One region of the Micromonospora sp. WMMD714 genome, then DNA from elsewhere that is predicted to be linked to it. Evidence: riboswitches for the same ligand, from Rfam matches in the RefSeq annotation. Region 1 holds a riboswitch; the other holds the start of a gene.
What was found. Region 1 has a riboswitch for cobalamin ahead of O7625_RS19045 (ribonucleoside-diphosphate reductase subunit alpha). Riboswitches for the same ligand answer to the same signal wherever they lie in the genome.

Region 1 (26,780 bases):
GTGTCCCGGCATCCCTGTCCGCAGTTTCTCAAGCCATTTCCGTCGATCGTCGCGAGGTCCGGGCCGGAGCGGTCCCGTGACGCGCCGACACGCACGATGGCGGTGACCGGTCATTCCGGTCACCGCCATCGTGCGTACGGTCAGCGGGTCCTCGGACCCGGGTCGTCGGTCGCCGTCAGCCCCGCACCCCGTCGGCCTGCGCGACCAGCGCCGCCCGCTTGGCCACCTCCGCGGCGAACTCGCCGAGGGTCATGATGGCCAGCGTCTCGATGTCGTCATCGTCGAACGTCACGCCGTACTCGTCCTCGATACGCATCGCGAGTTCGGACACGGCGAGCGAGTCGAGGTCCACGCCGGCCGGTCCGAGCAGGGAGTCCGGACCGGTGTCGTCGGTGTAGTAGTTCATCTCCTGGAGCGCCTGGACGGTGAACGCCATGACGTCGTCGGCTGACATGGTTCAGCTGCCTTCCTTTCGCGGGATGGTGCGGGGCGGCAGGCCGGCGGGCGGTGCCGACGTCCCCGGGATGGAGCCGGCCACCGACCTGACGCCCGGCGGCGACGCCGGACCGGGGGTGCGGTCGGCTGGCCGGGCGGGCGTCGACCCGTCCGGGATCGACCGCGATCCCACCGAACATGGCGGATTCAGGCGGTAGAGTCGATTTCTGCCACCGGCGGCCCCCAGGATTGCCACGCCTACCGAGCACGCATTTCCGAAATGCGTCGTTCGACGTTATCAGCGGACCATCGGGCCGGTCAATGCGGGACAATGTGGTCTCCACGCGTGCTGCAGCCGGGGCGACGGCCGGATTCAAGCATTTCTCAGCCCGCCGTCGAGGCCGTGGGTACCGCCTCCCGCGAGGGCTCCACTAAGGTTCCTCCGGAAACCCCGGCCGATCGAGCGGAGAGACGCGGTTGAATGTCACAGGCGTTTGCCGGTCCCCGTCGGGCGTCTTTCCGCCGGCCGTGACCGACCCCGCTCGGACCGCCCGGCCCGGCGTCGTCCCGGCGCGGGCGCGGGCATGACCGTGCCCACCCGCACCTGGCTGGTCACCGGAAGCTCGGCGGGACTCGGCCGGGCACTGGTGACCGAGCTGCTCGCCCGGGGCGAGACGGTGGCGGCGACCGCGCGGGATCCGCAGGCGCTGTCCGACCTGCGGCCCGCCGTGGCGGGCACCCTGTGGACGGCGCGACTCGACGTCACCGACCCGGAACGGATCCGGCGCGTCGTCGGTGAGGCCGTCCACGCGCTCGGCCGCATCGACGTGGTGCTCAGCAACGCCGGGTACGCGCTGGTCGGCGCGGCCGAGGAGGCCAGTCCCGACCAGATCGAGCGGCAGCTCCGGACGAACCTGACCGGACCCATCCTCCTGGCCCGGGCGGTGCTGCCGTACCTGCGGGCGCAGGGCCACGGCCGGATCGTCCAGATCTCCAGCATGGCCGGGCAGCGCGGCTCTGCGGGCACGGCGGTCTACTGCGCCAGCAAGTGGGGTGTGGAGGGCTTCTTCGAGTCGCTGGCCGCCGAGGTGAAGACCTTCGGGATCGGGGTGACCATCGTCGAACCGGGCACGGTGCACACCGGCTTCTTCGGCCGGGGCAAGGAGCTGACCGCCGCGCTGCCCGCGTACGCCGACACCCCGGCCGCGATCCTGCGCCGCCGGGCCGAGGACGGCCGGCTGCCCTGCCGGGGTGACCTGGCGAAGATGGCCCGCGCCGTCGTCGACGTCGCCCTCCGCCCGACCGCCCCGCTGCGCGTCGTCCTCGGCAGCGACGCGTACGGGTCGATCCGCCGGGGACTGACGGCCCGCCTGGCCGACCTGGAGGCCCAGCGGGAGGTCGCGTTCTCCACCGACCTGACCGACGGGTCCGCCTGACGACGCCGCGACCGGAGGGGAACGAGGATGCACATCGCCGTCCTGGCGCTCGGCAGCCGCGGTGACGTCTATCCATTGGCGGCGCTCGCCGCCGAGCTGGCCCGCCGTGGCCACCGGATCCGCATGGGCGCGTCGCCCAACCTGGTGGACCTGCCCCGGCGGCTCGGGCTCGACGTGGTGCCGGTCGGCTGGGACCAGCAGCGGATGATGCAGTCCGAGCAGGGCCGGGAGTGGGTCACCACGACCGACCTCGACCTGTTCCTCCGCCGCTCGCACGAGTCGTACCAGGAGCACGGCGACCGGTTCGGCGAGGAGGCGGTCGCGCTCAGCGAGGGCTGTGCGGCGATCGTCTGCGCCGTGGTCAGCGAGCAGTGGGCCACCGCGCTGGCCGAGGCGCGCGACGTGCCGCTCGTCGCGTACGACCTCACCCCGGCCCGGCCGAACGACGTGGTGCCGCATCCGCTGGTGACCCCCGACCCGCTGGCGGACGCCGCCGCGAACCGGGCGACCTACGTGCACTACGCCCGACGGGCCTGGCGGTACCGGCGCGACCAGGTGTTCCGGTTCCGCCGCCGGCTCGGGCTCGCACCGATGCCGCCGCGCCCGGCCACGCTGCGCCGGCCGTTGGAACTCCAGGGCTACAGCCCCACCCTGGTGCCCGGGGTGACCTGGGACGCCTACCGGCCGATCGTCGGCGACCTGCGGCTGACGCCGGCCGACCTGCACCGCGTCGGCATGTCGACCCTGGACCCCGACCTGGTGCGCTGGCTGGACGCGGGCGAGCCGCCGGCACTGGTCACGTTCGGCAGCACCCACATGCCGGATCCGGCCGGGATGCTGGCCGGCATCGGACGGGTCTGTCGCGGTCTGGGCGTGCGGGGGCTGGTCGTCACCGGCTGGGGCCTGGCCGGCGTCGACCCGGCCGCCACGCCGGAGCTGCGGGTGCTGCCCTACGTGGACTACGACCTGGTGCTGCCGCGCTGCGCCATGGTGGTGCACCACGGCAGCGCCACCATCACCGCCGCCGGGGTGCGCGCCGGCATCCCGACGATGGTCTGCTCGTCCTTCGCCGACCAGCCGTTCTGGGGCCGCCAGCTGGAGCGGCTCGGTGCCGGTGTGCACGTGCGGTTCACCGAGCTGTCCGAGCAGGTGCTGCGGGCGGGGATGACCCGGCTGACCGCTGAGCCGCTCCGGCGGCGCGCGGCCGAACTCGGCGAGCGGATGCGCGCCGAGCCGCACGGCACGCTCGTCGCCGCCGACGCGGTCGGCGGCTATCTCGCGGCGTGCGGCGGGTAGCCGGCCGGCTCAGGCGGGGACCGCCTCGATCGCACCCCCGGTCACGCCGGTGACCGTGAAGCCGGCGTCCGCGAGTAGCCGCCCGTACTCCTCGGCGGTGCGGTCCCGGCCCTCCATGAGGACCAGCATCAGCAGATCCACGATCCGGTTGCGGGGCGCTGCCCAGGCGCCCGCGCCGGCACCGGACTGCTCGGGTCGTGCGGGCAGCAGCTCCTCCAGCACCAGCAGCCGGGCGTCGGCCGGCATCGCCGCGCGGACCCGGGCCAGCACCCGGGCGGCGTTGCCGTCGTCCCAGTTGTGCAGCACCCGGCGCAGCACGTAGAGGTCGCCCCCCGGGGGCACGTGGTCGAAGAAGCTGCCGACGACGACGTCCACCCGGTCGAGCACACCGGCGTCGGCGAGCCGCTCGCGCCCCCGGGCGGCGGCCTCCGGCAGCTCCACGAGAACCCCGCGCACGTGCGGGCGGTCGGCGAGGACGCTGACGAGCAGGCCCCCGTCACCGCCACCGACGTCCACCACCGTGCGGACGCCGTCGAACAGGCCGGGCGGGGGCGGTGGTGGTTCGGGGACGGCGGACATCGCGCCGAGGAAGGTCGCGGCCACCGCCGGATGACCATCGAGGTACTGGTAGAAGGGCTCGCCGAAGCGCTCGGTGAAGGCGGGCCGGCCGGTGCGGACGGTCTCCAGCAGCCCGGCGAACGAGGTGAAGACCTCCTGGCCGTAGAGCACGGCGGTGTCCCGGACCGAGCCGGGCACGTCGGAGCGCAGATACTCGCCCATGCCGGTCAGCTCGACGTGGTCGGGGCCGGTCTGGCGCAGCACACCGGCGTCGGCGAGCGCGGCGAGCAGCCGGCGGAGCGCGACCGGGTCCAGTCCGGCGGCGGCGGCCAGCTCGGCCCCGCCCGTGGTGCCCCCGGCGATCCGGTCGGGCAGGCCGAGCAGGGCGAACACCGAGCAGGCCTGCGCCGTCCAGGTGGCACAGAGGACGTTGAGCAGCCGCTTGCGGAAATAGTCGCCGTCCCGCCCCGGCCGTGGCCCGTGCCGTGGCGGAACCGGATTCCGGGACCGGTCGGAAAGGGGTTCCGGGACCTCGTGCTGCGACGGCGTCATCGTTCTCCACTGAGGCTCTAGTGAATGTCCAGAGAAGCGCGGGTCGGAAAGGCGTGCCACCTCGGTATCGTCGACACCGGTCCGACGGATCCTCGCATCGGCCGGGGTGTGCTGACAATTCTCGGAACGGACCTGTGGGGGCCGGGTGGGTGTGGTGCTGACCGCGGTGCCACCGGATCTGGTGGTGCGGCTGGACCGCCGCGCGGGCGACGGACGGGTGACGGCCCGGGCCCTGCTGGCCGGGACGGCCGCGGCGATGGCCGGTGCCCCGGTGGACGCGGTCGTGGTCGACCGGGCGGCCCGGGGTGCGCCGCTGCTGCGCGGCGTCGCCGCCGGGTGGCACGCCAGCGTCAGCCACACCGGTGGACTGGTCGCGGTGGCGGTGTCCCGGCTCGGACCGGTCGGCGTCGACGTGGAGGCGGTGCGACAGCTGCCCGCGCTCGCGCTGAGCCGACGGTGGTTCGCCGCCGAGGACACCGACTGGCTCCGGGGGCAGCCGGTCGAGCGTCTCGACGTCGGCTTCCTGTCCCTGTGGACCGGTAAGGAGGCGGTGGCCAAGCTGTACGGCACCGGGCTGCGCGGGGGCCGGCTGCTGCGGTTGCGCACCGCCCCGCCGCAGCCGCCGGCCTGGCGCTCCACCGTCGACGACCCCGACGTCCTGGTCACCCACCGGGAGCTGCCCGGTCACGTGCTGGCGATCGCCCACCGCCGGGTGCGCCGCTGATGGAGACCGCCCTCGTCCTCGGCGGCAGCATCGCCGGCCTGGTCGCCGCGCGGGTCCTGGCCGACCACGCCGAGCAGGTGTGGATCGTCGAACCCGACCTGCTGGAGGACGCGCCGGTGCTCCGCCGCGGCACGCCGCACGGCAGCCAGGCGCACACCCTGCTCGGCCGGGGTCGGACCGTCATCGACCGGCTGCTGCCCGGCATCGTCCGGCAACTGGTGCGCGAGGGCGGCCAGCTGGTCACCAGCGGTCCCGGCGGGGCGCAGTGGTTCCTCAACGGCCGGGCCAAGGTCCCGGTGCGCGGCGGCAGCGTGGTCAGCGTGTCGCGCCCGTTCCTGGAGTGGCACATCCGTCGGCGGGTCCTCGCGCTGCCGAACGTCGCCCTGGTCGGGGGCACCGCCGTCGGGCTCACCGCGACCGCCGGCCGGGTGGACGGGGCGCTGGTCCGCCCGCCGGGCGCCACCGGTGCCCAGCGCCACGGCGCGACCCTGGTGGTGGACGCGACCGGGCGGTCCAGCCGGCTGGCCGACTGGTTGGGCCGGATCGGTTACCCGGCGCCGGACAAGCGCCGGATGGCCCTGGACCTCGGCTACGCCACCTGCCTGTTCCACCGGGAGCCCGGCCAGCGGCTGGCCGGGCACGTGGCGGTGTACTCGGTCTACACGCCGAGCAGGGCGCTGACCGGACCCAGCTCGATGACCCCGGTCGAGGGGAACCGTTGGCTGACGCTGGTCAGCGGCTACGGCGACCGGCGGCCGGGCCGTGACCTGGGCGAGTTCCTGGCCCGCTGCCGCGCGGATCCGGCCCCTGCGCTCCAGGCGCTGCCGGCGGCGTGCGAGCCGGCCGACGAGGTGCGCGTGCACCGTTTCCCGGACAGCGTCCGCCGCGAGTTCGACCGGCTGGACCGGTTCCCGGCCGGCCTGGTCGCGATCGGCGACGCGGTCGCCTCGTTCAACCCGACCTATGGGCAGGGCATCTCGGTGGCGGCGATGCAGGCCCTCGCGTTGGCCGAGTGGCTGGCCGAGCCCGGCGCGCCGGACGGGCCGGCGCACGGGTACTTCCGGCGGGTGCGTGCGGTGGTGGACGACGCCTGGGACTTCTCCGCCGCACAGGACTGCTACCTCCCGCACGTGACCACCGCCCGACCGTTCGGCTGGCGGCTGCGCCGTGGCCTGGCCGAGGCGGTGCAGAACGCGACGGTGACCGACGAGGTGGTGCACCGGGCCTTCCTGGAGGTCGTCAACCTGACGGCCGGTCCCGACCGGCTGCGTCGCCCGGACATCCTGTGGCGCACCGGGGTCGCCGCGCTGCGCCGCGCCGGGCCGTCCTCGAAGACGGCTCGAACAATCGACGACGGCGGCCCGAAAACCCGCTAGCATCGCAGTCGAACCTGACGTCCATCTATGCTGATGGGTAGGGCTGTCGCATTTTTTCGGGTGTCCCCGCAGCACGTCGCGCAGAATGCAGATCGCTTTCCGGGGGAGAGGCCATGGAGATCCAGATCCTGGGACCGCTCGTGCTCGCCCGCTCCGGTCGCACCGCCACGCCGACCGCCCCGAAGCCTCGTAGCGTGCTGGGCCTGCTGTTGCTCCACGCTGACCAGACCGTGCCGGCCACCGCGTTGACCAGGGAGCTGTGGGGGACGTCCCCACCGGTCAGCGCGCCGACCACCCTCCAGACGTACGTGCTCCAGCTCCGCAAGTGCTTCGCCGCCCTGCTCGACGTGCCGGTCGCCGAGGTGGCCCGGCGGGTGCTGGTCACCGTCCCCGGCGGCTACCTGCTACGGGTCGGCCCGGACGAGTTCGACCTGCGCCGGTTCGAGCAGTTGGCCTCGGCCGGCCGGCGTGCGCTGGCGGCCGGTGACCACGTCGACGCGGCGGCCCTGCTGGTACGCGCCTGTGCCCTCTGGCGCGGGCCGGCGCTGGCCGACGTGCGTACCGGCGTGGTGGCCGGGCCCCGGCTCAAGGCGCTGGAGGAGACCCGGCTCGCCACCGTCGAGCAGTGCATCGAGGCGCGCCTGCGACTCGGTCACCACCAGGACGTGCTGGCCGACCTCACCCTGCTGATCGCCGAGCACCGGCTGAACGAGAACCTGTGCGCGCAGCTGATGGTGGCGCTGCACCGCAGCGGCCAGCGCCGCGAGGCGCTGGCGGTGTTCCACCGGCTGCGGGCGTCGATGGTGCAGGAGCTGGGGTTGGAGCCGTCCAAGCGGCTGCACCTGCTCCAGCAGGCGATCCTCACCGACGACCGGGCGCTGGAGGTGGCGCCGCGCGAGGACGGGTTGACCCAGCTGCTCGACCACCTCGTCCTGCCGCGGGCCCGCGCCCGTTAGCCGCCCGGACCGTTCGTCACCGGTCCCGGGCGTACCGGGCACAGCTCTCGGTGAACCAGCGCGCGACCTGGTCCAGCGGGACGTCCTCGAAGGCGAGGGTCACGACGGTCCGTTCGAAGGTGTCGAGGAAGGCCCGGATGTCGCCGGGGGGCAGCAGGGCCGTGTCGACGAAGAGGGACAGGTGGATGCGCTCCGCGGTGCCCCGGATGCCCATGAAGAGATCCTTGTTCTTTTCCGCTACCCGCTCGACCCAGGAGAAGCTGCTGCTGGCGGTGACCGCCGACAGCTCCGCGAGGGTGGCGGGTGGGCGGGGGCGTCCGGGAAGCTGCGACCAGATGTCGTTGAACTGGCACCCGCGTCGGGCGGCCGCCCTGCTGATCAGTCCCAGGGTGGTGCGTTGGCGGTGCCGACCGTGGCTGCGCGCCTCGGTCAGCACGGCCGTGCACTGCGCGACCAGCTCGGCGAACGAGTCGCCGCCCAGCTCGACCACCGTCATGATGCCCTGGCTGAGACTGCACACCATGGTGGCCAGCTCAGGCTCCATGCGGTTGCTCAGCATGATGTCGACCGGACAGACCGGCCCCGGGAGGACACTGCGCATCAGCGCCGTGAAGACGGACAGCAGGATCGTGGAGGGGGTCGTCCGGTACCGGCGGGCCGCCGGTCCCACCGCCATCGCGACGGCGTCGGACTCCAGTTGCCCCCGGTGGAACCGTGGCGTGACGGGCGTCGCCCGCGGCGGCAGCATGTCCGGGTGGGTGCGGCTGAGCTGCCGCTGGATGAACCTCGTCGCCTCGATGTCCAGCAGCTGCCCCTCCGGCCGCTCCTCGCGGGCCGCCAGGTCGGCCGGCTGGAGCGCCGGCCGGGCCGGGGGTACCGGCCTGCCGTCCACCCGGGCGCGCAGCAGCGCGGTCAGGTCGGCGACGAGCAGGTCGGCGCTGATGAAGTCCGCGGACAGGTGGGAGACGGCGAAGGTGAGCAGGATCGGGATGCCGTCCTGGAGGATCACCGAGAAGCGGACCGGCAGGTCGGTCTCGTGGTCGAAGCCGCCCGCGGCGTTGCGGGCCAGGCACTCGGTGACGATGTCCGTCCAGTCCGTGGGGTCCTCGATCGACCGGTCGACGAGTTCGACCGGCAGCGACCCGGCGGCGAGCACCTCCTGGGTGCCGTCGCCGGTGGGCGTGCGGTGGTACCGCGTCCGGAGCGCCTCGTGCCGCCGCATCAGGTCGCCGATGCCCTCCCGCACGGCGTCGAGGCCCAGCACCAGGGGGACCGGCATCCAGCGGGTGAGCACGGCGAAGGTCCGGGCGTTCTCCCAGTCGCGCATGAGGTCCCAGATGACCTCCTGTCCCCAGGTCAGCGGGGCGGTGCGGACACGGCCACCGTGGAACTCCACCTCGGTCGTACGCATGGTGATCATGGTGAGCTGGGCACCTCCACGGAGCGGGACGGAGTGTCGGCGAGCGGGGCACGCGGCGGCGCCAGGACGCGACGCAGGCAGAAGACCGTGTACGTCAGCCCGGTGGTCCAGCTCGCGACCACGGCCCACATCACGGCCTGGATGCCCAGCGGCCCGTTGAGCAGGTAGGCGAAGGGGAGCTGCACCATGACGAAGGCGACGATGGTGCAGATCAGCGGTGCGGTCGTCCGCCGGGCGCCGTTGAGGTAGCCGTGCAGCACGACCATGACGGTGTAGAGCGCCAGGAACGGAAAGATGATCACGAGGTACTGCCCGGTGACCCGGCGGGTCGCCTCGTCGTCGGTGAACAGCGCGGCGATGGGGCGGTGCGCCACGACGACCACGATGGAGACCAGCACCGTCAGGCCGACGGTCAGCCCGAGCGCCCGCAGCAGGCCGTACCGCGCCCGCTCGGTGTGGCCGGCGCCGAGGTTCTGCGCCGCGAACGTCACCATCGCGCCGGACAGCGACAGGAAGGGCAGGGCGGTGAACGCCTCGATCCGCGAGACGATGGTGAACGCCGCCATCACCACCTCGCCGTACGCCTCGATGATCCAGACCAGCACCATGATCCCGGCGGCGAGGATGATGTGCTGGGTGGCCAGCGGAAAGCCGAGCCGGGTGGCGTCGGACAGCTCACCGGTCACCGCCCTACGGCTGGGCCGGCCCCGGGGCAGCGGATAGAGCCGTCCCGCCGCGACGACACCCACCACCATCGCCACCGTGGTCGCCGTCGCGGTCGCCATCGCGGCGCCGCCGATGCCGAGCCCGAGCCCGCCGACGAAGAACAACGCCAGCGCGATGTTGATCAGGTTCCCGGACGCCTGCACCCACATCGCCGCCCGCGAGTTGCCCAACCCGCGCAGGTAGGCGCTGACCGCGGCGGATCCGAAGATGCCGGGGAACCCGACGGACAGCACCCCGATGAAGTGGGCGCACTGCTCCGCCAGGTCACCCGTGATGCCCATCAGCGCCAGGACCGGCCCGGCCAGCACGGTGACCAGCAGCATGCAGCCCAGCGCCCAGCAGACCGTGACCGTGGCCAGGGCCACCACGACGTCGCGTCGCTCCCGGTCCTGCCGCGCGCCGCGCAGGTGCGCCAGCCGGATGGTGAACGCGGTCCCCAACCCGATGAACATCGCGTTCAGCAGGTAGAACAGTGGTCCGCTCGCGCCGACCGCGGCGAGCCCGTCGATGCCGACGTAGCGCCCGACGACGATGCTGTCGACCAGCAGGTACACCTGCTGGAACAGGCTGGCGACGGTCAGCGGCACGGCGAAGCCGACGATCTGGCGAACCGGTGGTCCAGTGGTCATGTCGGTCATGACGTCCCCGATCGTGGTCAGCTGCTGGTGGCGCCGAACTCGCCGAGCTCCTCGACGTGGTAGGCGATCTCGGCGGCGGTGCGGTCGGCGAGCAGGTCGGCCACGTCGTACGGCACGCCGTGGCAGACCGAGATGTTGCTGGCCACGGTGGCGGCCATCAGGGAGTCACCGCCCAGGTCGAAGAAGTCCGCCTCCACGTCGAGCCGGTCGTAGCCGAACGCGAGCGCCAGACACTGCCCGACCGACCGCTCGGTGTCGGAGTAGTTGCCGTCCGGCCGGCCCTCCAGCTCGACCGTCACCGCCGACACGGTGGCCCGGATCTTCTCGGTGGCCTTGGCCAACCGGGCCTCTAGCGCGTGCATGTGCCGCTCCACGGTGGCCTCGATGTCGGTGGACAGCCCCACGTCGTAGGAGCGCAGCAGGTGGACGAGTTCCCCGCCGTAGTTCAGCTCCCCGCCGAACAGCCGGGACCGGCGCGACCGCAGGCCGGCGTCGAGGACGGCCAGCCCCACGCCGGTCGGGATGGCCTTGAACATGGTGTCGCCGTTGGTGCCGAAGTCCACCGCCATGCCGATCTCCTTCCACGCGACCCAGTCCAGCGCGATCACGTGGCAGTCCCGGCCCGCCTGCGCCCTGGCCAGGTTGTCGAGGTAGTAGTTGGCGGCGGCGTAGTCGGCCTGCCCGGGGGCGGGGAACACCGCGGCGACCGAGGAGAAGTGGACGATGAAGTCCGGCGGGTCGTCCCGGGTCACCGTGTCGAGCACGAACGCCGCGTGCAGCTTGGCCCGCACCACCGCGTCGAAGTCGTCGAGCTGGCGGAACATGACGGTGCTGCCGCCGGGCAGCCCGGCGGCGTGCACGATCCCGTCGATCCGGCCGTACCGGTGCCGGAGCCCGCCGACCGCCTCGGCGAGGGCCTTGCTGTCGCCCGCGTCGACCGCCACCGCGTGCACCGACGCGCCCAGCGACTCCAGCTCCCGCACTACCCGCAGCCGGCCCTGCACCGGGCCGTCCGGCCCCGCCGTGGACAGCTCGTCCCACTGGTCGCGCGGGGGTAGCCCGGACCGGCTGAGCAGCACCACGGTGATGTCGGGCTGGGCGTCGACGAAGTCCCGGGCGACCGCCAGCCCGAGCGCGCCGGTGCCTCCGGTGATCAGATAGGTGCCCCCGGACCTGAGGTAGGGCCGGGTGCCCTGCGCACCGACCGTCGGTTCGATCTCGGTGACCTCGACGAAGACCTCACGCAACCGTTCGTCGCCGCGCAGGACCGACAGGCCGTACTCGTCGGCGAGCAGCTCCGCGCGCAGCGCAGCCGCCGGCACGGCCGGGTCGACGTCGACGTGCTTGACCCGGATGTACGGGTACTCCCGGACGAGCACCTTGCCGAGGCCGACGAGCGCGGCGTTCTCGGTGACCGCCGTCGCGTCGCCGTCGCGTGCGGCCACCGCGTTGCGGGTCAGCACCACCAGGTCGAGCTTGGTGCCCGCCGCCATCAGCGCCTTGGCCAGGTGGAAGAGGCCGTACAGGTTCTTCGTCGTCCGCCGCTCGATCTCCTCGATGTCGTCCGCCGCGGTCTGCTCGAAGGCCAGCGCGTACACCAGGTGGGTGATGTCGTGTTCCTCGACGAGCCGGGCGATACGGTCGTAGGACGCCGGGCTGTCGGCGGCGACGACCTCGTCGCCGGGGGAGAGCCGGTCACCGAGCCGGACGACCAGGCCGGTGTCGGAGAGCACCGGGGCCAGCACCGCCTCGGCGTCGGTGGCCGGATCCACCAGGGCGAGGATCCGCGCGTCGTCGGCCACCCGCGCGGGTGCCGGCATCGGCCTCAGCTCCACGTCGTGGATCACCGGGTGCTGCTCGGTGGCGCGCTCCAACGACATCGTCTCCCGCCAGTTCTGCGGAAAATCCAGCCAGGCGGTGCTGTCGTCGAAGACGTAGCGGGGGAGGTGGACGGTGCGGTAGGCCCGGCCCGCCGCCAGCCGCTGCCAGTCGACGGCCGCTCCCCGCAGGTAGTCCTGCGCCACCTCGCCGAGCGGGCCGTCGAGGGCGGGCTGCCCACCACCGGCGAGCAGCTCCTCCAGCCCCCGGCGGAGGTCGTCCGGGCCGGTGACGACCAGTGCGACGCGGTGGCGGTGCGACGACCGCGACACCCGCGTGGTGTGGCAGACGTCGGCGAAGTCCACCCCGTCGAGCCCGCCGTCGTCGATGAACCGGAGGTAGCTGCGCAGCAGGCCGGTCAGCGACCTCGGGGTGGCCGCGCTCAGCGTGAACAGGTGTTCGCCGGGCGGCGCGGGCTCGACCGGCGGCGCGACGTACTCCTCCACCACCACGTGGGCGTTGGTGCCGCCGAGGCCGAAAGCGCTCACCCCGCAGCGGCGCGGCCCGTCCGGGGACTCCCACGGTTGCAGCGCGGTCGGCACGAACAACGGGCCGGAGGTGAAGTCGAGCTTGGGATTGGGGTTCACGAAGTTGGCCTGCGGCGGCAGCATCCGGTGGCGCAGTACGGCCACCGCCTTCAACAGGCCGATCACGCCGGAGCCCTCGAAGAGGTGACCGACGTTCGCCTTGACCGTCCCCACGGCGCAGAAGCTCCGGTCCGAGGTGTGCCGGGCGAAGGCCTGCTTGATGCCCTCGTGCTCGATCGGGTCACCGACCCTGGTGGCCGTGCCGTGCGCCTCGAAGTAGCCGAGCGTCCGCGGGTCGATCCCGGCGTTGCGCCAGGCGGTGAGCAGCAGCTCGGCCTGCGCCTCGGAGCTCGGGCTGGTGATGCCGTCGGTGTGGCCGTCGTGGTTGATTGCGCTGCCCCGGATGACGGCGTAGATCTGGTCGCCGTCGGCGATTGCCTCTTCGGTCCGCTTGAGGACCACCGCGCCGGCGCCTTCGCCGAAACCGGTGCCGTCGGCGGCCTCGTCGAAGGTGCGGGTGACCCCGTCGGACGACTCGATGCCGATGTTGGTGTGCGGGTGCTTGACCGGGGCGAAGACGATCCGCGCGCCGCCGACCACCGCCATGTCGCAGTCCCCCGCCAGCAGGGCGTTCTTCGCCTGGTGCAGGGCGACCAGGGTGGCCGAGCAGGCGGTGTCCACCACCAGGCTCGGGCCGCGCAGGTCGAGCAGGTGGGACAGCCGGTTGGCCAGCATGGCCGGGATGTTGCCGGTGATCGCCTGCTGGCCGGACGACGGTTCGATCCGGGCGAGGTAGTCCATGTAGGTCGACCCGGGGTTGGTGGCGAAGCCGACGAAGACCCCGGTCCGGCTGCCGCGGAGCCGGTCCGCGGAGTAGCCGGCGTCCTCGAACGCGAGGTACATCGCGCGCAGCGCCATCCGGTGGTGCGGGTCGGTCAGCATGGCCTGCCGGGGCGTCATCCCGAAGACGGCGTAGTCGAAGGTGTCCACGGCGTCGAGGTAGCAGCCGTGGTGGAAGTCCAGGCTGGTGTCGTCCACCGGCTCGACGGTGGTGGCCCGCACGTAGTGGATGTACTCGCTGAGGGTCTCCCGGCGGTGCTGGGGGAACGGCCTGGTGAGGCTGGTGCCGGTGCTGATGACGCGCCAGAACCCGTCCAGGCCGTCCACCCCCGGCAGCTCCACCGAGGTGCCAACGATCGCGATGCTCATCGTGCGTCCATCCCTTCACCGAATCCTGTTCACGAGCGCGCCGAGCGTGCTTCCGTTGACCTCGTCGAACTGGGTGACGCCCAGGGCGCGCAGCGTGGCGACGGCACGCACCCAGTCCACCGGGGTGGACACCTGGCGGGTGAGCAGCTCGGCGCCCCGGTCGGTGGGGAAGACCGCACCGGTCACGCTGGACACGACGGTGCCGGTGCCGGCGCTGAACACGCAGCTCTCCAACGCCGCCCGCAGCTCCGGCTCGACCGACGCCATCAGCGGCGTGTGGAACGGGCCGCTCACGTTGATCGGGACGACCCGCGCACCGGGCAGCGCGCCGATGGCCTTGGCGGCGACGGCCACCTCCACCCGGTCCCCGGCGATCGTCGTCTGGGTGTCGGCGTTGAAGTTCGCGATGTGCACCCCGGACAGTCCGGTCTCGCGCAGCGCCCGCTGGACGAAGGCCGCCGGTACCCCCTGGACGGCGGACATGCCGCCGCCGGTGATGTCGGCCATCAGCTCACCGCGCCGTCGCACCAGGCGCAGCGCCGTCTCGAAGTCGAGTATGCCGGCGGCGCAGAGCGCGTTGTACTCGCCGAGGCTGTGCCCGGCGTAGAACCGGTAGCCGTCAGGTTGCTCGGCGATCCGTTGCCGGCCCAGCAGGGCATTGGCCACGAATACGGCGGGCTGGGCGTAGCGGGTGTCCCGGAGTCTGCGGTCCGGATCTCGGGTGCACAGTTCCTCGATCGAGTAGCCGAGGATCTCATCCGCCAGCGCGGTGGTCTCCGGGAACTGGGCGAACAGCCCCGATCCCATTCCCCGGCGTTGTACGCCCTGGCCCGGAAAGAGCAGACATCGCACGCTGGCCTCCTGAGACCGGTGGTGTGGAGAATTGTTGTGCCGACTCGAATGCGACCCGGCGCGGGTGGTCGCGAAGACATTCCTTCGTGAAACGTCGCGCGCCTGCTCCGGGGCCGTGGTCGACTATTCGGTCGATGGCGGAGTCGGTGACGGCGTGCCGGGTCACCTGTTCCCATTCGACCGGGCGCGACAGCACCTGCTGGCAGAACTCGTCCACCAGGTCCGGTGCGTCGCGCAGATCGCGGGGGGCGTCGGTGGCGTACACCGGCAGGCGCAGCCGGTCGCCGCCCGGCAGCTGACCGACGAAGTCGCGGTCGCCGGCGATCCGGCGCACCGCCGGCAGCAGCAGCGGGCTGTGGAACGGGATGGTGTTGTTCAGGAACGCCCAGGTCGCGCCGGTCCGCGCGAATGTCGCCTCGTGGCGGAGGTAGAAGTCGAGGAGTTCGACGGTCGGGCCGCTGAGTACGTGTGCCCGCGCCGCGTTCGCCAGGCTCACCGTGATCGTGCCGTCCGCCCCCGTCAGCAGTTCGTCGAGCTCCTCGCGGCGCAGGCCGGTCAGGGCGGCCATCGGCCCCGGTGGGGCGCTGCGGCGGACCCGGGTCCGGTATTGGTCGACCGCCCCGGGGTCGGGCGTCGGCCCCCCGGCGTACTGCTGGCCGCGCACCAGGGTGATCGCCGCCAACCGCAGGCAGACGGCCGCCACCTCGAGGTACTCGTCCGTCCGGCGGACGCCGAGGCCGGCCAGGACGGCGGCCAGCAGGCCGATGCTGTGGCCGAGCGCCGCGACGGCGTCGTCCGGGTGGCGCCGGACCGGCTGGAGCTGGCAGGCCTGGTGGACGTGGATGCACAGGCCGGCGGTGACCGAGTCCCGGGGTATTCCGCCCGGCGGTGCGGTGGTCGACGTCAGCCACTGCCGTAACGTCGTGCCGTCCGGGCATAATCGGACCCGGTCGGCCGGTGCGAGATGGGCGGCCACCTCGTCGAGCACGCGGAATGTCGCGTGGAAGTAGGTGGCGTTCGCTGGAATTGTATAGAGCGCGCGTAGCGCCGGTAACAGCCCGTCGTTCGCTCCGCCGAGACCGTCGAATAGCAGCATCGTACGCACAAGAAGCCTCTGCCTCGGAATAATGGGCGATGACGGTGTGAGTGTCGGATGATGGATACGTCGACGATCTTTCAAGATCTGAGTCAAGATGCTAGCACCGCGCCCAGGCTTCATCAACATCGATCGACGTCTAATGCGTTTAAGTCATTTTTATGGGCGCGTAACTTTTGTGGAGCTTTTTCGTGGACAATTCGGCCCCGGTCTGCCGATGTCGGTCGAATGACGCACGGGCGTGGTCCCGGGCGACGGGCGCCCCACGACCGCGGAACCGCGCGGCGGCCCGGCCCGGTGGGTACGCCACCGGGCCGGGCCGCCGCCCCACCGGGTCAGAAGTCGTCGTCGAAGGTGACCGTGCCGCTGACCCCGACCTGGTACGCCGACACCCGCCGCTCGAAGAAGTTCGACAGCTCCTGCACGTCCTGCAGGTCCATGAAGGCGAACGGGTTCTGCGCGCCGTAGCGCGGCGCGATGCCGAGCTGGACGAGCCGACGGTCCGCCACGTGCTCCAGGTACGCCCGCATGTCGGTCAGCGGCAGCCCGGAGACGCCCTGGTCGAGCAGGTCCTCGGCGAACTGCGCCTCGCACTCGACCGCCTCGGCGAGCATCTCGGTCACCTGCCGCTCCAGCTCGGCGTCGAACAGCTCCGGCTCCTCCCGCCGGACGGTCTCCACCACGTCGAACGCGAACGCCATGTGCATCGACTCGTCGCGGAACACCCAGTTGGTGCCCGACGCCAACCCGTTGAGCAGGCCCCGGGACCGCAGGAAGTAGACGTAGGCGAAGGCGCCGTAGAAGAACAGCCCCTCGATGCAGGCGGCGAAGCAGATCAGGTTCAGCAGGAACGCCCGCCGGTCGGCCCGGGTACGCAGCTCCCGCAGCGCGAAGACCGAGTCGATCCAGCGGAAGCAGAACTCGGCCTTGCGCCGGATCGACGGGATGTTCTCGATGGCCGCGAACGCGGCGAAGCGTTCCCGCTCGTCGGGGACGTAGGTGTCGAGCAGGTTCAGGTAGAACTGCACGTGCACGGCCTCCTCGAACAGCTGCCGGGACAGGTACAGCCGGCCCTCCGGGGAGTTGACGTGCTGGTAGAGGTTGAGTACCAGGTTGTTGGCGACGATCGTGTCGCCGGTGGCGAAGAACGCCACCAGCCGGGACACCAGGTGCCGCTCGGCCGGCGAGAGCCGCTCCAGGTCGGCGAGGTCGGCGTGCAGGTCGACCTCCTCGACGGTCCAGGTGTTGCGGATGGCGTCCTTGAACCGGTCGAAGAAGTGCGGGTAGCGCATCGGTCGCAGGGTGAGGTCCATGCCGGGGTCGAGCAGCAGCTGCCGCCCGGCGGTGCGGGGTTCGTCGACGGTGGTCACTGGCACGCCTCGCAGCTCTCGGGGTTCTCCAGGGAACAGGCCAGCGCCTCGGCGTCGGCCGTCACGGCCGGGGCGACGGTGACGGTGGCCTGCTGGATCCGGGTCGCCGGACGCGACCGCAGGTAGTAGGTGGTCTTCAGCCCGGACTTCCAGGCGTGCAGGTACATCGAGGACAGCTTGCCGATGGTCGGCGCGCTGAGAAACAGGTTCAGCGACTGCGACTGGTCGATGTACGGCGCCCGCGCGGCGGCCAGGTCGATCAGCGCCCGCTGCGGCAGCTCCCACGCGGTGCGGAACAGCTCCCGCACCTCGGCGGGCAGCTCGACGATGCCCTGCACCGACCCGTCGGCCCGCTTGATCCGGTCGCGGATCTCCGGCGTCCACAGGCCGCGGGCCTTCAGCTCGCGTACCAGGTAGGTGTTGATCTGGAGGAACTCCCCGGACATCGTCTCGCGCTTGAACAGGTTGGACACCTGCGGCTCGATGCACTCGTAGCAGCCGGCGATCGACGCGATGGTGGCGGTCGGGGCGATCGCGACCAGCAGCGAGTTGCGCAGGCCGTGCGCCGCGATCCGGGTGCGCAGCGCGGCCCACCGCCCGGCCTGGGTGGGCTCCACACCCCACAGGTCCGGGTGCAGGTCACCCCGGGCCGCCCGGGTCTGCGGGTACGCCGGGTGCGCGCCGAGGCGTTCGGCGAGGTCGGCCGACGTCTCCAGCGCGGTCAGGAAGATCTCCTCCTGTACCCGGGTGGACAGCTCCCGGGCGGCCACCGAGTCGAACGGCAGGCGCAACGCGAAGAACGCGTCCTGCAGGCCCATCAACCCCAGCCCGACCGGCCGCCAGCGCGGATTCGACGCCGCCGCCTGCTCGGCCGGGTAGTAGTTGACGTCGATCACCCGGTCCAGGAACACCACCGCCGTCCGCACCGTGGCGCGCAGCTTCTCCCAGTCGACGCCGTCGCCGGTCAGGTGCGCGCCGAGGTTGACCGAGCCCAGGTTGCAGACCGCCGTCTCGGTGTCGCTGTTGACCTCCAGGATCTCGGTGCACAGGTTGGACAGGTGGATCGTGTTGCCCGGCACGCCGGTCTGGTTGGACAGCCGGTTCGCCGGGTCCTTGAACGTCATCCACCCGTTGCCGGTCTGCGCCAGGGTCCGCATCATCCGCCCGTACAGGTCCCGGGCCTTCACCGTGCGGACCGCCTTCTTCTCCGCCACCCGGTACGCCGCGTCGAACGCCTCGCCGTACAGGTCGGGCAGCTCCGGGGCGTCCGACGGGTCGATCAGCGACCACTCGGCGTCGGCCTCGACCCGGCGCATGAACTCGTCGGGGATCCAGTTGGCCAGGTTGAGGTTGTGGGTGCGCCGGGCCTCCTCGCCGGTGTTGTCCCGCAGCTCCAGGAACTCCTCGACGTCCGGGTGCCAGGGTTCCAGGTAGACGCAGGCGGCGCCCTTGCGCCGGCCGCCCTGGTTGACCGCCGCCACCCCGGCGTCGAGGGTCTTCAGGAACGGCACGATCCCGTTCGACCGGCCGTTGGTACCCCGGATCAACGCGCCCCGGCCGCGCACCCGCGACCAGGAGATGCCGATGCCGCCGGAGAACTTCGACAGCTTCGCCACCTGGTGGTACCGCTCGTAGATCGAGTCCAGCTCGTCGCGGGGCGAGTCGACCAGGAAACACGACGACATCTGGGTGTGCCGGGTGCCCGAGTTGAACAACGTCGGGGAACTCGGCAGGTAGGCCAGCGACGACATCAGCCGGTAGAACCCGACCGCCTCGTCCGGCGTCCCGGACAGCCCGCAGGCCACCCGCAGCAGCCAGTACTGCGGCGTCTCCACCACCAGCCGCGACTCGGGGTGCCGCAGCAGGTACCGGTCGGCCACCGTGCGCAGCCCGAAGTACTCGAACCGCAGGTCACCGGCCGGGTCGACGGCGTCGTCGAGTTGTCGTGCGTGCCGGGCCACGAACGCGGCCGTGTCGTCGGCGATCAGGCCGAGGCCGTGGGCGTACCGGACGGACTCGCTGAAACTCGTCACCGACTGCCCGCGCACCTCCTTCTCCACGAACCCGGCCAGCAGCCGCGCCGCGAGCCGGGAGTACTGCGGCTCCGTGCCGATCAGCTCCGCCGCCGTCTGGATCGACAGCCTGTCCACCTCGGCCGTGGTCGCCCCGTCGTAGAGACCGTTGACCGTCGCGGTGGCCACCCGCAGCGGATCCACCTCGTCCAGGTCGGCGGCCCACCGGGCGACGGCCGTGACGATCCGGTCGACGTCCACCGGCTCGGTGCCGCCGTCGGGCCGGCGTACCCGCATCACCGGCCGGCGCGGCTCCACCTCGCCGGCACCGGGCGGGGGACTCTCCTGTACGACCGTCATGACCTCTCCTCGCCGTCACCGATGACCATCGGACGCGGGAGAACGCCAACGGGCGCGGCGCGACGGCCGACCCGGAACCTGGCGTCGGTCGTCCCGCGCGACCTCAGGCCGCCGCGCGCGGCAGCGCACGGCGCGCTGGCAGGTCTTCGGACTCGCGGGCCGGACCGGGGTCCACCGGTCGCCTACTGGCCGTCGCTTCCCAGACCTCGCGGTCCAGTGCTCGATGACGGCGGTCGTTCCCACTCACCGCTGCGGGGCAGTCCCGGATTTCCACCGGGTTCCCTGTTGCCTCGACCGGACCACCGGGCCCGGCCGAACCAGCTGCGTGGCACACCATATATGGCGTAGATGGGGGAGAGGCAACACTAGATGTCGCGGGGGCGTGTCGGATAACTCTCACCCGACCGCGCGGTGGCCCGCAGTGAAGCCAGCAACCGCAGCGCGTCCGCGTCGGCGCTGCCGGGCTCGGCGGTGAAGACCAGCATGACCGGGCCGGGGCTGCCGGGCAGCGGATAGGTGTCCCAGTCCAGGACGATGTCGCCGACCCCGGGGACCTGGAAGGTCTTGGTGCCGCTGACCGACTCGCGGACGTCGTGCCGGGACCACAGCCGGCGGAACTCGGCGCTGCGGATGCTCAGCTCACCGACGATCGCGGTGGCCCGGGGGTGGGTGGGGTCGGTGGCGACCGCGGCCCGCAACATGCCGATGTAGTCCAGCGCCTGCCGCTCCCAGGCCGCGCACCGCCGGGTCCGGGTCGCCGCCTCGTCGAACATCAGCAGCAGCATGTTGAGCCGGTCCGGCGGGTAGCCGTCCGGGTCGCCGAGCAGCGCCACCGCCCACGGGTTCCAGGCGAGCAGGTCCAGGTGGCGGCCGAGCACCACCGCCGGGGTGTCCATCACCCGCAGCAGCCGCCGGGTGCTCTCCGGCACCCGCTCCGGGCCGTGGTCCACCCGGGCCGGCACCGGCCGGCGGGCGGCCCGGGCCAGGGTGAACAGGTGTCGGCGTTCCCCGGCGTCGAGGCCGAGCGCGGCGGCGAGCGCGTCCAGCACGTCGTCGGAGGGGCGAACCTCGCGGCCCTGCTCCATCCGCTGGTAGTAGTCGGTGCTCAACCCGGCCAGCAGCGCCAGCTCCTCGCGGCGCAGCCCGGTGACCCGGCGTCGTCCGCCCGGCTCCAGGCCGACGTCGCGGGGGTGCAGCCGGCCGCGCCGGGCGCGCAGGAAGTCACCGAGCTCGCGGGCGTACGGATGGGTCATGTCGCCAGTGTGACGCGGCCCGGACCGGCGCGGGTAGGTCTGCGGGACCTAGGCAACCGGGTACGACCGGTCCCGCCCGGCCCGGCCGTAGCGTCGGTGACCCCAGCCGACCGTCAGGGAGCAGCAGATGACCTGGACCGCCGACCACATCCCCGACCAGCACGGCCGCACCGCCGTCGTGACCGGCGCGAACTCCGGCCTCGGCCTGGTCACCGCCACCGCGCTGGCCCGTCGGGGCGCACGGGTGGTGCTCGCCGTCCGTGACACCGCTGCCGGCCGGCGGGCCGCCCAGCAGATCGGCGGTGACGTCGAGGTACGCGAGTTGGACCTCGCCTCACTGGCCTCGGTGCGGGCGTTCGCGGCGGCCCTGGCCGCCGACCACCCGAGGATCGACCTGCTGGTGAACAACGCCGGCGCGGTGCTGCTCGGCCCGCGCCGCACCAGTGCCGACGGCCACGAGCTGCACCTCGCCACCAACCTGCTGGGCCACTTCGCGCTGACCGGCCTGCTGCTGGGCAACCTGGCCGCGGCGCGGGCGGCCCGGGTGGTCAGCCTCAGCTCGATCGTCCACCGCAGGGCACACCTGGACTTCACCGACCTGATGATCGAGCGCGGCTACTCGGGCTCCACCGCGTACGGCCGGTCCAAGCTCGCCACCACCGTCTTCGGGGTCGAGCTGGACCGCCGGCTGCGCGCCACCGGGTCGCCGGTGCTCAGCGTGCTGGCCCACCCCGGCGTCACCCGCACCAACCTGACCCCGCGGGCCTGGTCCCACCAGGGCCGGCGCGGCCGGGTGCTGGCCCGGCTCAGCCTGCTGGCCACCCAGCCCGTCGAGCAGGGCGCGCTGCCCCAGCTGCGGGCCGCCACCGACCCGGCGGTACGGGGTGGCCAGTTCTTCGGCCCGGCCCGGTTCTTCCAGACCTGGGGTCCGGTCACCGAGGTCCGGTGCAGCCGGGAGGCCGCCGACCCCGCCGTCGGCCGTCGGCTCTGGACGGTGGTCGAGGAGTTGACCGGCGTCCGCTACCCCTGACACCGGGGCGCACTAGCATGGCTGCGGTCGGTGACGGCGGCGGAGACGAGGCGAGATGAGATGGCTCGGGCGGGTACTGGGCGGCGGGAACCGGCAGGTCCAGGAGGATCCGGTCCGGCAGGCGGCGCTGTCGGCCGAGGTGCGGCAGCGGTTCGGCACCCACCTGGCCGTCCGACCGGCCGACCAGGTGGCGGCGATCGTCGGCCTGCTCGACGACGGCGACGGCCTGGTGGTGGCGGCCACGATCGTCGGTGAGTTCGCCACCGCGGCCCACGCGGACCTGCTGGCACAGACCGCGGAGCTGTACCGGCGTACCGGTCACCGGTTCCCGGTGGACCGGCGCAACTACCGGCCACTGTGGCGGGAGGTCGGCGGGCGGCTGCACTGGCCGCTGTTCGCGCTGCCGGGCGGCCTGCACCCGTACGTGCACGTCGCCGCCGCCGCCACCGTCATCGGCGCACGGGCGGCGCAGCTGGTCCGGGCCACCGACCCGGATCCGCTGCTCGCCCACCTGTTCGAGGTGCTCGACCTCACCACCTGCGGCTGGGAGTACGGCCGGGTGCGGGTGGACCACGACGGAGCCTCACTGGTCGGTCGCCTGATCTCCACCACCCGGGACGTCCGGGCGGCGATGAAGGACCCGCCGCCGCTGCCCCCGTCGGTCCGGGAGCTGATGCGGACCAACCGGTCGGTCGACGTCTTCGACCTCACCGGCGACCGGGTCGTCGGCACGATCAACGTGGGCGGCGAGCTGCGGCCGGCGCTGCTGACCTGACGGCCGGACCGACCGGCGACGCCCCCGGCCCGCGCCGGCCGGGGGTCAGCCGAAGAGCAGCTCCAACTGGTGGTCGAGGACCGCCGTCGCCTGCGCCGGGGTGTACTGCCCGCCGAGCAGGTACATCCCCAGCCCCTCCACCAGCGCCAGCAGCCCCGCCGCGGCGTCCGCCGGCAGTAGCCCCGCCGCGGCGTCCGCCGCCGGTGGACGTGGCAGCAGCCCGGCGATGAAGTCCACCAGTTGTACGGTGTCCGGCCGCAGCCCGGTGGCCGCCGCCGGGTGCAGGGCGGTCCAGGAGAGGAACGCCAGCGCCACCCGCCCGTCCGCGCGGGCCGCCTCGTCCAGCGGCAGCAACGCCGCCAGCAGGGTGCGCAGCAGCAGCCGGGGCGCCGGGTCCGGGCCGAGCGCCGCGACCGCCGTCTCGACCCGGCCCCGGCCCCGGTCGCGGACGACGGACAGGGCGAACGCCATCATCTCGTCCTTGGTGGTGAAGTAGTGCTGCACCATGCCGGCGGAGACCCCCGCCTCGGCGGCCACGTGCCGCAGGCTCACCGCCTCCAGGCCCCGGTCGGCGGCGACCCGCATGAGCGCGTCCGCGATCAGGGTGCGCCGCTGACGGGGGTCGACTCTCTTGGGCATCGGGGTCCTACCGTCGCGTCGTCACGGTGCCGGCCGCACCGTCCACAGTGATCACCTGGCCGGTGACGATCCGCGAGGTGGCTCCCGGCACGCTGATCACGGCCGGAATCCCGTACTCGCGTGCCACCGTGGGGCCGTGTGCCATGACCGCGCCGGTCTCGGTGACCAGCGCCGCGGCGGTCAGGAACAGCGGCGTCCAGCCCGGGTCGGTGGTGGCGGTCACGAGGATCTCCCCGGGTTCGAGGTACGCGGTGGCCGGGTCGGTGACCACCCGGGCCGGGCCGGTCACCTTACCCGTCGCCGCCCCGACGCCCCGGAGCAGGCCCTCGCCGTCGTCGGTGGCCGGCAGGGTGCTCTCCACGTCGGTCCCGTCGGAGAGGATCGCCACCGGCACCACCCGGCGGCGCAGTTCGCGCCGGTGCGTCGCCCGGCGTCGGGCGACCAGCCCGCTCAGGTCGGTGCCGCCGAGGGCCGTCTCGACCTCGTCGAGGGTGAGGAACATGACGTCGTCCGCCACCGGGAACAGCGTCGACCCGATCAGCAGCAACTGCTCGCGGACGGCCTGGAGCCGGTACAGCCCGGCGAACTTCCCGGACTCCCGCAGCCCCGCCAGCCGCCGGGCCCGGCGCAGCAGGAAGACCGCGATCCGGCCCCGGACCGGGCGCTGCCGGACCGCCCGCGCGGCCAGCTCGTTGAGGGCGGCCTCGGCGGCCCCTGCGGCCTCGGCGAAGCGCCGGTCGGGGGCCTGTGCCGGGTCGGTGAGCCGCAGGTAGTTGGCGATCGCCGCGAAGACCGGGGTGGGGTCCTCGGCCCAGCGCGGCACCCCGACGTCGGCCTCGGCGGCGGCCCGGTGGCCGTAGCGGGACAGGAAGGCGGCCAGGCCGATCTCGGGCAGCGCGCCCCGCAGGTACCGGGCTGCCAACTCGGCCGGTGGCGTGTCGAGGAGCAGGTCGCGGTGCGGCCGGGCGGCCGAGGCCAGCGCCCAGAGCGCGAGGTCCATCTCGATGGTCACGTTGTGCGGGACGCCGCGCAGCACGGCGTGGACGTCGGCCTCGGTGGCGACCCCCTTGAGCAGCTGGGCGGGCAGCGCCGAGGCGAGCATCCCGGCCACGATCGGCCAGGTGACGTCGTCGGCGACGTCGTCGGTGTCCTCGCCGTGGTCGCGGACGAACCGCAGCCGCTCGTGGGCCGTGTGCGCCTGCGGCGGCGCCGTCGACTCCGCGCGTAGCCGGTCGACGGCCGCGAGCAGCCGGTCCCGTGCCGCGTCCGGGCGGGCCAGCGCCCGCAGGATGCCCCGCAGTGCCCGCAGCGCCGTGCCCAGCGAGGCGTCCGCCGGGCGGCGGGACCGGTCGCCGGACGGCGCGAAGCGTGGATCCCGCAGGACGTGCTCCATCACCGCCTGGGCGCGGGGCCCGAAGTCGACGGCCATCAGCCTGACCAGCCGCTTACGGGCGGCGGGCCGGCGGACCAGGTCGGTCAGGTCGCCGTAGAGCCGCCCGCCGATGTCCACGATCTCCACCCTCATCCCGAGCGAGGCGACCATGGCGGCGATCATCCTGCTGAGCGTGGACATGCCCATCGGGGTGACCGGTCGCAGCATCCCCTGCACGTTGCCGAACTCGACGTACACCCGCAGGTCGTCGGTCTGCGGCGGCAGCGGGAAGAGCGTCGTGACCGGTCGCGACTGGAGCAGCCACAGCGTCCCGTCGTGGTCGATCGCCCACTCGACGTCCTGCGGCACGCCGAAGTGCGCCTGGATCCGCCGGCCGGCGGTCCACAGGTCGTCGTGCCAACCGGGGCCGGGTGCCGCTCCCCGCCGCGCACCGGCTGCTCCGGCCGGACCGTCCTCCGGGTGGTCGGCACCGGTCAGCACGAGGTGGTTGGCGTCCGTGTGGCCGTCGACCACCCGGGTGCCCAGGCCCGTCCCGACGTCCACGAGCATCTCGGTGCGATTGCCGGTGACCGGGTTCGCCGTGTAGAGCACGCCCGCCCGCACCGGGGTGACCATCCGTTGCACCACCACCGCCATCCGCGCGTCGGCGGGGTCGGTCCCGTGGGCCTCCCGGTAGGCCACCGCCCGGTCGCCGTGCAGCGACTTCCAGCAGGTGTCGATCGCCGCCACCAGGTCGGCCTCGCCCTCGACGTCCAGCACGGTGTCGTGCTGACCCGCGAAGCTGGCGTCCGGCAGGTCCTCGTCGGTCGCGCTCGACCGCACCGCCACCGGGCCGCCGCCCAGCCGCGCGTACGCCGCCCGGACCTCGTCCTGCGGCACCACCCCGGCCCGGTACGCCTCGGTGGTCACGCAGAATCCGTCCGGCACCCGCTCACCGGCGCGGATCAGCTCGCCGAGACCGGCCGCCTTGCCGCCGACCAGCGGGACCAGGCCGGCATGGGCCTCGGACAGGGGGAGCACCGACACCTGCGCCTCTTCTTTGCAATACGACTGCATTGCAAAGAAGGTACGCGGTTCGCAGTGCAACTGCAATGTGAAAAAGTCGGAGACGGCCGCCGCCGGGTGGGACGCAGGGTGGCGGAGCTCAGCTCCGGGCCGGGACGACGACCGGCAGCCGGACGGTGAAGGTGCTGCCCTGGCCGGGAACGCTCTCGACGCCGATGGTGCCGCCGTGCGCCTCGGCGAGCTTGCGGGCGATCGACAGGCCGAGCCCGCTGCCGCCGGTGCTGCGGGTCCGGGAGTCGTCGGCCCGCCAGAACCGGTCGAAAATCCTGGCCTGGTCGGCGGGGGCGATGCCGGTGCCGGTGTCGGACACGGCGATGGTGAGCTGGTCGTCGCGTACCTCCAGGCGCACGACGACCGAGCCGCCCGCCGGGGTGTGCCGGACCGCGTTGGCGACGATGTTGCCGACGATCTGGCGCAGCCGGGCGCCGTCGACCGACATCTCCAGATCGGTGCCCACCGAGGTGCCCAGCCGCACCCCGGCGGCCTCGGCGGCCCCCCGGTGCGCCTCGACGACCTGCTCCAACAGATCGGCCACGAAGTACGGTTCACGGTGGATCCGCAGGTCACCGGCGTCGGCCGCGGCCAGGTCCCGCAGGTCGTCGATGATGTGCTGCAGCAGCAACGCCTCGTCGAGCAGCAGGGTGAGCAGCTGCGTGTCGAGCTGCGCGAGACCGTCCTGGGCGGCCTCCAGCCAGCTCCGCATGTTGGTCAGCGGCGTCCGCAGCTCGTGCGCCACGTCGCTGACCATGCTGCGGCGTAGCGCCTCGGTCTGCTCCCGCCGGGCCGCGAGGTCGTTGAGCGCGGTGGCCAGCAGGCCGATCTCGTCGCGGGTGGTCACCGGCACCCGGGCCGGTTCGTCCATCGGCTGCCGGGTGGCGTCGGTCAACGCCCGCAGCGGGCGGACCAGCCGCCGGCCGACCAGCACGGTGATCAGCACGGTGGCCACCAGCACCGCCCCGGTCACCTGGGCGATCCGGACCACGTTCGCCCGGGACAGGTTGAACACCGGCTCCTCGCCGCCCTGCGTCCCGTCGGTGACGAACAGCAACGCCGGGGGTGCCACGTACGCCCGGAGCTGGGTCGTCCGGGCCTTCTCCAGGCAGCCGGCGACCTGCTGGTCGAAGCGGGCGTCCCGGCTGGGTGCCGCGGTCCGGTCGGCGCGGATCTCGACCCGGGTCGGTTCCCCCAGCTCCCGGAGGCAGTT
Region 2 (5,087 bases), 1.7 Mb from region 1:
GCCGCTGGCGCCCGAGGAGCTGTAGGACCACGACCCGCCCGAGGGGGCATGCCAGTACGACCAGTAGGCGGTGGCCGGCGGTGTGTTGACACACGGGTCCGTCGCGGCCGTGGGCTTGCCGTTGATCCTGCAGACGAACGCCAGACCCCAGCGCGAGGTGCCGGTCACCGTGAAGCCGGCCCCCTGCAGGGCGGCCAACCCGGTGGCCGGGTCGCCTAGGGCGCACGCGACCTGCACGCCCCCGCCGAGCGCGCCGTAGTCGACCACGACGGTGACCCCGGTGGTGCCGGTGCAGGCGGCGGCGTGCGCCGCCTGCGGCACGGGCTCCACGGCGGTCAGGGCGACAGCGGCGATGGCGGCGGCCACCAGGCCGGCGAGTCGTACGCGGACGATGGATCGGAGACGGAACACAGGTCCTCCCGGGTTCAGGTCGGCGTGACAGGTCAGGGACAGGTGAGCACCGGTGCGTCGGAACCGGCGGTCGCAGCGGAGAGCGTGGCGTAGCCGGCACCGGTCAGGCCCAGGACTGCCTGGCCGGTGGCGCGGGTGGCGGTGGCCGGGTCGAAGGTGCCGCCGTCGAAGTCGACCGCGCCCCGGTCGGCCGGGGCTGCGCCGCAACCCACCTGCAGGCCGACCAGGAACGTCCGTGCCCGCGCCCAGGCCAACGGCCGGTGGCCGGTGCGCAGCGCCTGCGCGGCGAGCCCGGTGCTGTTGGCGTTCGGGATGCCCGTCGGGTCGGTGAAGCTACCGTTGGCGCCCTGCACCGACACCAACCAGCGCAGCCCGGCGGCAGCGTCGGCCGGGCGGCCCGCCGCCTGGAGCGCCTGCACCGCCAGTGCGGTGGCGTCCACATCGGAGGTACACACCGGCTGGGCGGGCAGCAGCGGGTATCCGCCGTCCGGGCAGCGGGTGCCGGCCAGCCAGGTGGTGGCGGTCGCGGGCGCACCCTGCGCTGTGCGGTCCAGGGCGAGGATCGCGAAGGACTGGCTGAACGCGTTGCTGTAGTTCCCGTACGCCGACCGGTCGGTGAACCGGCCGTTGGACGATTCCAGCCCCCGCAGCCGGGCGATCAGGTCGACCCCGCCGACGTCGGTCGGGTCGCCCCCGCGTACCTGCACGGCGAGGGCGAGTTTCGCGGTCGCGCCTGCGTACGCCTCGGCGCCGCCGTCACCGACGTAACCGTCGCGGACGTCCGGCCGGGTGACCCAGTCCAGTGCCCGCGTCCCGAAGTCGTCGGCGACACCGGCGGCGGCGAAGGCGAACACCGCGTCGAGGGTCAATCCCTGGTCGGGGTAGGCGACGCCGTCGAAGACCACCTCGAATCGTTCGCCGTCGACGAGCTGCCGCGCGAGCCAGCCGGCGGCGGCGCCGGCCCGGTCGGCGCCGGGGTGTGCGGGCGCAGCGGCCGCGGGCGTGGCAAGGGTGAGAGCGGCGAGTGCGCCGCAGAACAGGGCGAGCAGGCGGTGCCGGCTCAGGCGGACGACCATCGGAAGCGCCTTTCCGGCCCGGCGGTCGTCAGAACCCGGACGATCACCACCGGCAGGCAGGATCGACCGGCCTCCGACCCGTGGGCCACGACGGGTGGGGAACGGACATCACGCGTGCGGCGGGTATTCGGACTTGCCGTCAGGGGTGTCTGCCACCTCGACGACCTACCGTTGCGGGCCAGCGCCGGACTTCGACCGGACTTCCCCCGCGCACGCGTTGATGAAGTTGTCGCGACAGTCTGATCTCCGCGACAGAGGATGTCAATGCGCCATCGTGCGAACACGGTTGGTGAGAACCGGCATGATCGCCGTCCTCTCCGGACGAAGCCGGCCGTACCCTCGCCACCCGACACGAACGCGGTCAGCAACGGCACATCGACTCACCGTCGCCCGCGGTACGCAACGTTGCAGTAGGAAACACCGCCGCGTCGGGACCCGACGCGATATCGTGACACCGCAGTTGGTCCGCCACGCCCACCACGTGGCGGCGCAAGAGGGAACCCGGTGCGAGACCGGGACTGCCCCGCAGCGGTGAGTGGGAACGACCGCCGTCATCAGCACTGGGCCCGCACGGCCTGGGAAGCGACGGCCGGTAGGCCTGAGCACGACGCCCACGAGTCCGAAGACCTGCCGCTGCCCACGTGTATCCGCGCGTGGAGAGCTCGGCGACCTTCGAGGGCGGGTCGACCATCGGCGACAGCACAACATCCGGTGCTGCGTGCGACCGTACCGCTCCCTGCCGAGTTCGGGCGACTCAGCAGAAGGAGACCCAGATGCAAGCGCCACCAGCACAACGGCCCCATCCGTCAACGTCCGACGCCGTGACTCCCGGCATCGCCGGCACGCCGGCCGAACGGAACGGCCAGTGAGCAAGACCGCCGCACCACGCCACCTCAGGATCGATGACGAAGATGTCGTCGTCCTCCCGGCGGCGGACTACGAACGTCTCGCTTCCGCGCGCCGGCAACTCGGCGCCCGCGAAGCGCGAAACCGCAGCCTGACCGACCAGGTGAAAGCCCTGAGCACACTGCTCACCGACATCCGGCAGATCGTCGATTCGACGCCGGACTGCTGCGGGGCTCACCGCGATGCCGACAGCCGGATCAGGGATCTGGCAGACGCCCAGCGGATCCCGCGACCGCCGGTCATGCCCGCACCGACGACATGAACCACCGCGACACCCACCCGGACACCGCACCGCATCCGACGGCACTCTCCTGAGCCGCCCGACCCTGCCGGTAGGTGAGTTGCGCGGACGGCTCGGGGTCCGGGCGGACTCCCTTGGGAGCCCGCCCGGACTGGCCCGGTCAGCTCCGACGGACCTCGGCGGCAGCGGCGACGAGGTGCCGGAGGGACGCCTCGACCTCGGCATAGGTGCGGGTCTTCAGACCGCAGTCCGGGTTGACCCACAACCGTCGGGCGGGCACGGCCGCGACGGCCCGGCGGAGCGCGTCGACCACCTCGTGGTGGGGTGGGATGCGGGGCGAGTGGATGTCCCACACGCCGGGGCCGACGCCCCGGCGGTAGCCGATCGCGGCGAGGTCGTCGAGGATCTCCATCTTCGAGCGGGACGCCTCGATGCTGGTGACGTCGGCGTCGAGGGCGTCGATGGCGGTGATCACCTCACCGAACTCGCTGTAGCACAGGTGGGTGTGGATCTGGGTGTCGTCGGCGACCCCGCTGGTGGCCAGCCGGAACGCACCGACGGCCCAGTCGAGGTACGCCTTCTGGTCGGCCCGGCGCAGGGGCAGGGTTTCCCGGAGGGCGGGCTCGTCGACCTGGATGATCCGGATGCCGGCAGCCTCCAGGTCGCGGCACTCGTCGCGCAGCGCGAGCGCGACCTGGTCGGCGGTGTCGGCCAGGGGCTGGTCGGTACGGACGAACGACCAGGCCAGGATGGTGACCGGGCCGGTGAGCATGCCCTTGACCGGACGGTCGGTCAGCGACTGGGCGTAGGTGGACCAGGCGACGGTCATCGGAACCTGTCGGGCCACGTCCCCGTGGATGATCGGCGGGCGGACGCAGCGGGAGCCGTAGGACTGCACCCAGCCGTGCGTGGTGGCCGCGAAACCGTCGAGTTGTTCGCCGAAGTACTGGACCATGTCGTTGCGTTCCGGCTCACCGTGCACGAGCACGTCCAGGCCCAGCCGTTCCTGCAACCGGACGACCTGCTCCACCTCGGCGCGCATCCGCTGCGTGTAGCCGGCGTCGTCGAGGGTGCCGGCGTGGTGCGCGGCGCGGGCTCTGCGCAGCTCGGTGGTCTGCGGGAACGATCCGATCGTGGTGGTCGGCAGGTCCGGCAGCCCCAACCGTTCCTGCTGGCGGGCGGCCCGGGACGGATAGTCGGCGCGTTGCCGGTCGGTGGGGCGCAGCGCGGCCAACCGACCGCGGACGTCGTCGTGACGCCAAGCCGCCGGGACGGGCGGCAGCGGGGCGGGCAGGGAGGTGGTGCCGTCGCGTAGTGCGCGGCCGAGCAGGACCACCTCGTCGACCTTCTGCCGGGCGAACGCGAGCCGCGCGGACAACTGCGGGTCGAGGGAGGTTTCGGCGGACAGGTCGACCGGGACGTGCAGCAGCGAACAGGACGTGGATACCGCCACGTGGTCGGCCAGTCCGCCGACCGTCGCGCCGGCGGCGACAGCGGCGCGCAGATCCGTGCGCCAGACGTTGCGCCCGTCGACCAGGCCGGCAACGACGGTCTTGCCGCGCAGGGGACCGGCGGCGGCGAGCCGGTGCAGGTTGCCCGCACCGGCGACCAGATCCAGGCCGACCGCCTCGACCGGGGTGTCCAGCAGCGCCGGCAGCGCGTCGCCGAGGTCACCGAAGTAGGTGGCGACGAAGATCCGGGGCCGGTGGGGCAGCTCACCGAGGCGTCGGTAGGCGTGCCGCAGACCCTCGATCTCAGCCGGGCTGCGGTCGGCGACGTAGGCAGGCTCGTCCAGTTGGACCCACGCCACGCCCGCCTCGGCCAGGGCGGTGAGGATCCGGGCGTACGTGTCGACCAGGTCGTCGAGCCGGCCGAACGGATCGTCACCCTTGGCCAGCAGCAGGAAGGTGGCCGGACCCACCAGCACCGGCCGGGTGGTGATGCCCAGGTCACGCGCCTGCGCGTACTCGCCCAGGGCCTTCTCCGGATGCGCCGCGAACACGGTGTCGGGATCGATCTCCGGTACCAGGTAGTGGTAGTTGGTGTCGAACCACTTGGTAAGTTCCAGCGCTGGCGCCGCATCGACGCCACGGGCCATGGCGAAGTAGGTGTCGAGTTGCCCGAGGCCGAGCCGGGCGAACCGGCGGGGGACCGCACCGACCGCGACGGCGGTGTCGAGCACGTGGTCGTAGTAGGAGAACGTGTTGGACGGGATCGCGTCGAGACGCGCGTCGCGCAGCGTCCGCCACACGTCGGCACGTAGCCCGGTGGCGACGTCCTCCAGACCGGCGGCATCCAGCGTGCCGGCCCAGTACGCCTCGACGGCCCGCTTCCACTCGCGGTGGGCGCCGATCCGGGGATAGCCGAGCACGGTGCTCTGCCCGAATGAGGTGGTCACAGATGGTCCTTCCCTCGCGGTGACCGGCGACCACGCGAGAGAGGAAGACGGATAC

Region 2: linked by a shared signal. The riboswitch ahead of O7625_RS26145 (hypothetical protein) and the one ahead of O7625_RS19045 (ribonucleoside-diphosphate reductase subunit alpha) in region 1 are both predicted to bind cobalamin.

The regions. Positions count from the first base shown of each region.
Region 1 covers NZ_CP120744.1:4,396,682-4,423,461, forward strand. Annotated here, with positions in the region: gene O7625_RS18980 (acyl carrier protein) at 176-454, opposite strand; gene O7625_RS18985 (SDR family oxidoreductase) at 1,020-1,871, shown strand; gene O7625_RS18990 (glycosyltransferase) at 1,899-3,167, shown strand; gene O7625_RS18995 (methyltransferase) at 3,177-4,277, opposite strand; gene O7625_RS19000 (4'-phosphopantetheinyl transferase superfamily protein) at 4,432-5,001, shown strand; gene O7625_RS19005 (FAD-dependent oxidoreductase) at 5,001-6,377, shown strand; gene O7625_RS19010 (AfsR/SARP family transcriptional regulator) at 6,491-7,333, shown strand; gene O7625_RS19015 (condensation domain-containing protein) at 7,350-8,744, opposite strand; gene O7625_RS19020 (MATE family efflux transporter) at 8,750-10,108, opposite strand; gene O7625_RS19025 (SDR family NAD(P)-dependent oxidoreductase) at 10,135-13,731, opposite strand; gene O7625_RS19030 (acyltransferase domain-containing protein) at 13,747-14,538, opposite strand; gene O7625_RS19035 (hypothetical protein) at 14,486-15,679, opposite strand; gene O7625_RS19040 (ribonucleotide-diphosphate reductase subunit beta) at 16,015-16,992, opposite strand; gene O7625_RS19045 (ribonucleoside-diphosphate reductase subunit alpha) at 17,046-19,421, opposite strand; cobalamin riboswitch at 19,541-19,758, opposite strand; gene O7625_RS19050 (helix-turn-helix transcriptional regulator) at 19,787-20,674, opposite strand; gene O7625_RS19055 (oxidoreductase) at 20,802-21,704, shown strand; gene O7625_RS19060 (hypothetical protein) at 21,760-22,479, shown strand; gene O7625_RS19065 (TetR/AcrR family transcriptional regulator) at 22,525-23,118, opposite strand; gene O7625_RS19070 (PEP/pyruvate-binding domain-containing protein) at 23,126-25,567, opposite strand; gene O7625_RS19075 (HAMP domain-containing sensor histidine kinase) at 25,656-26,780, opposite strand, start outside.
Region 2 covers NZ_CP120744.1:6,152,303-6,157,389, reverse strand. Annotated here, with positions in the region: gene O7625_RS26155 (hypothetical protein) at 1-411, opposite strand, end outside; gene O7625_RS26150 (peptidase) at 444-1,487, opposite strand; cobalamin riboswitch at 1,588-1,739, opposite strand; cobalamin riboswitch at 1,932-2,137, shown strand; gene O7625_RS26145 (hypothetical protein) at 2,353-2,655, shown strand; gene metE (5-methyltetrahydropteroyltriglutamate--homocysteine S-methyltransferase) at 2,795-5,032, opposite strand.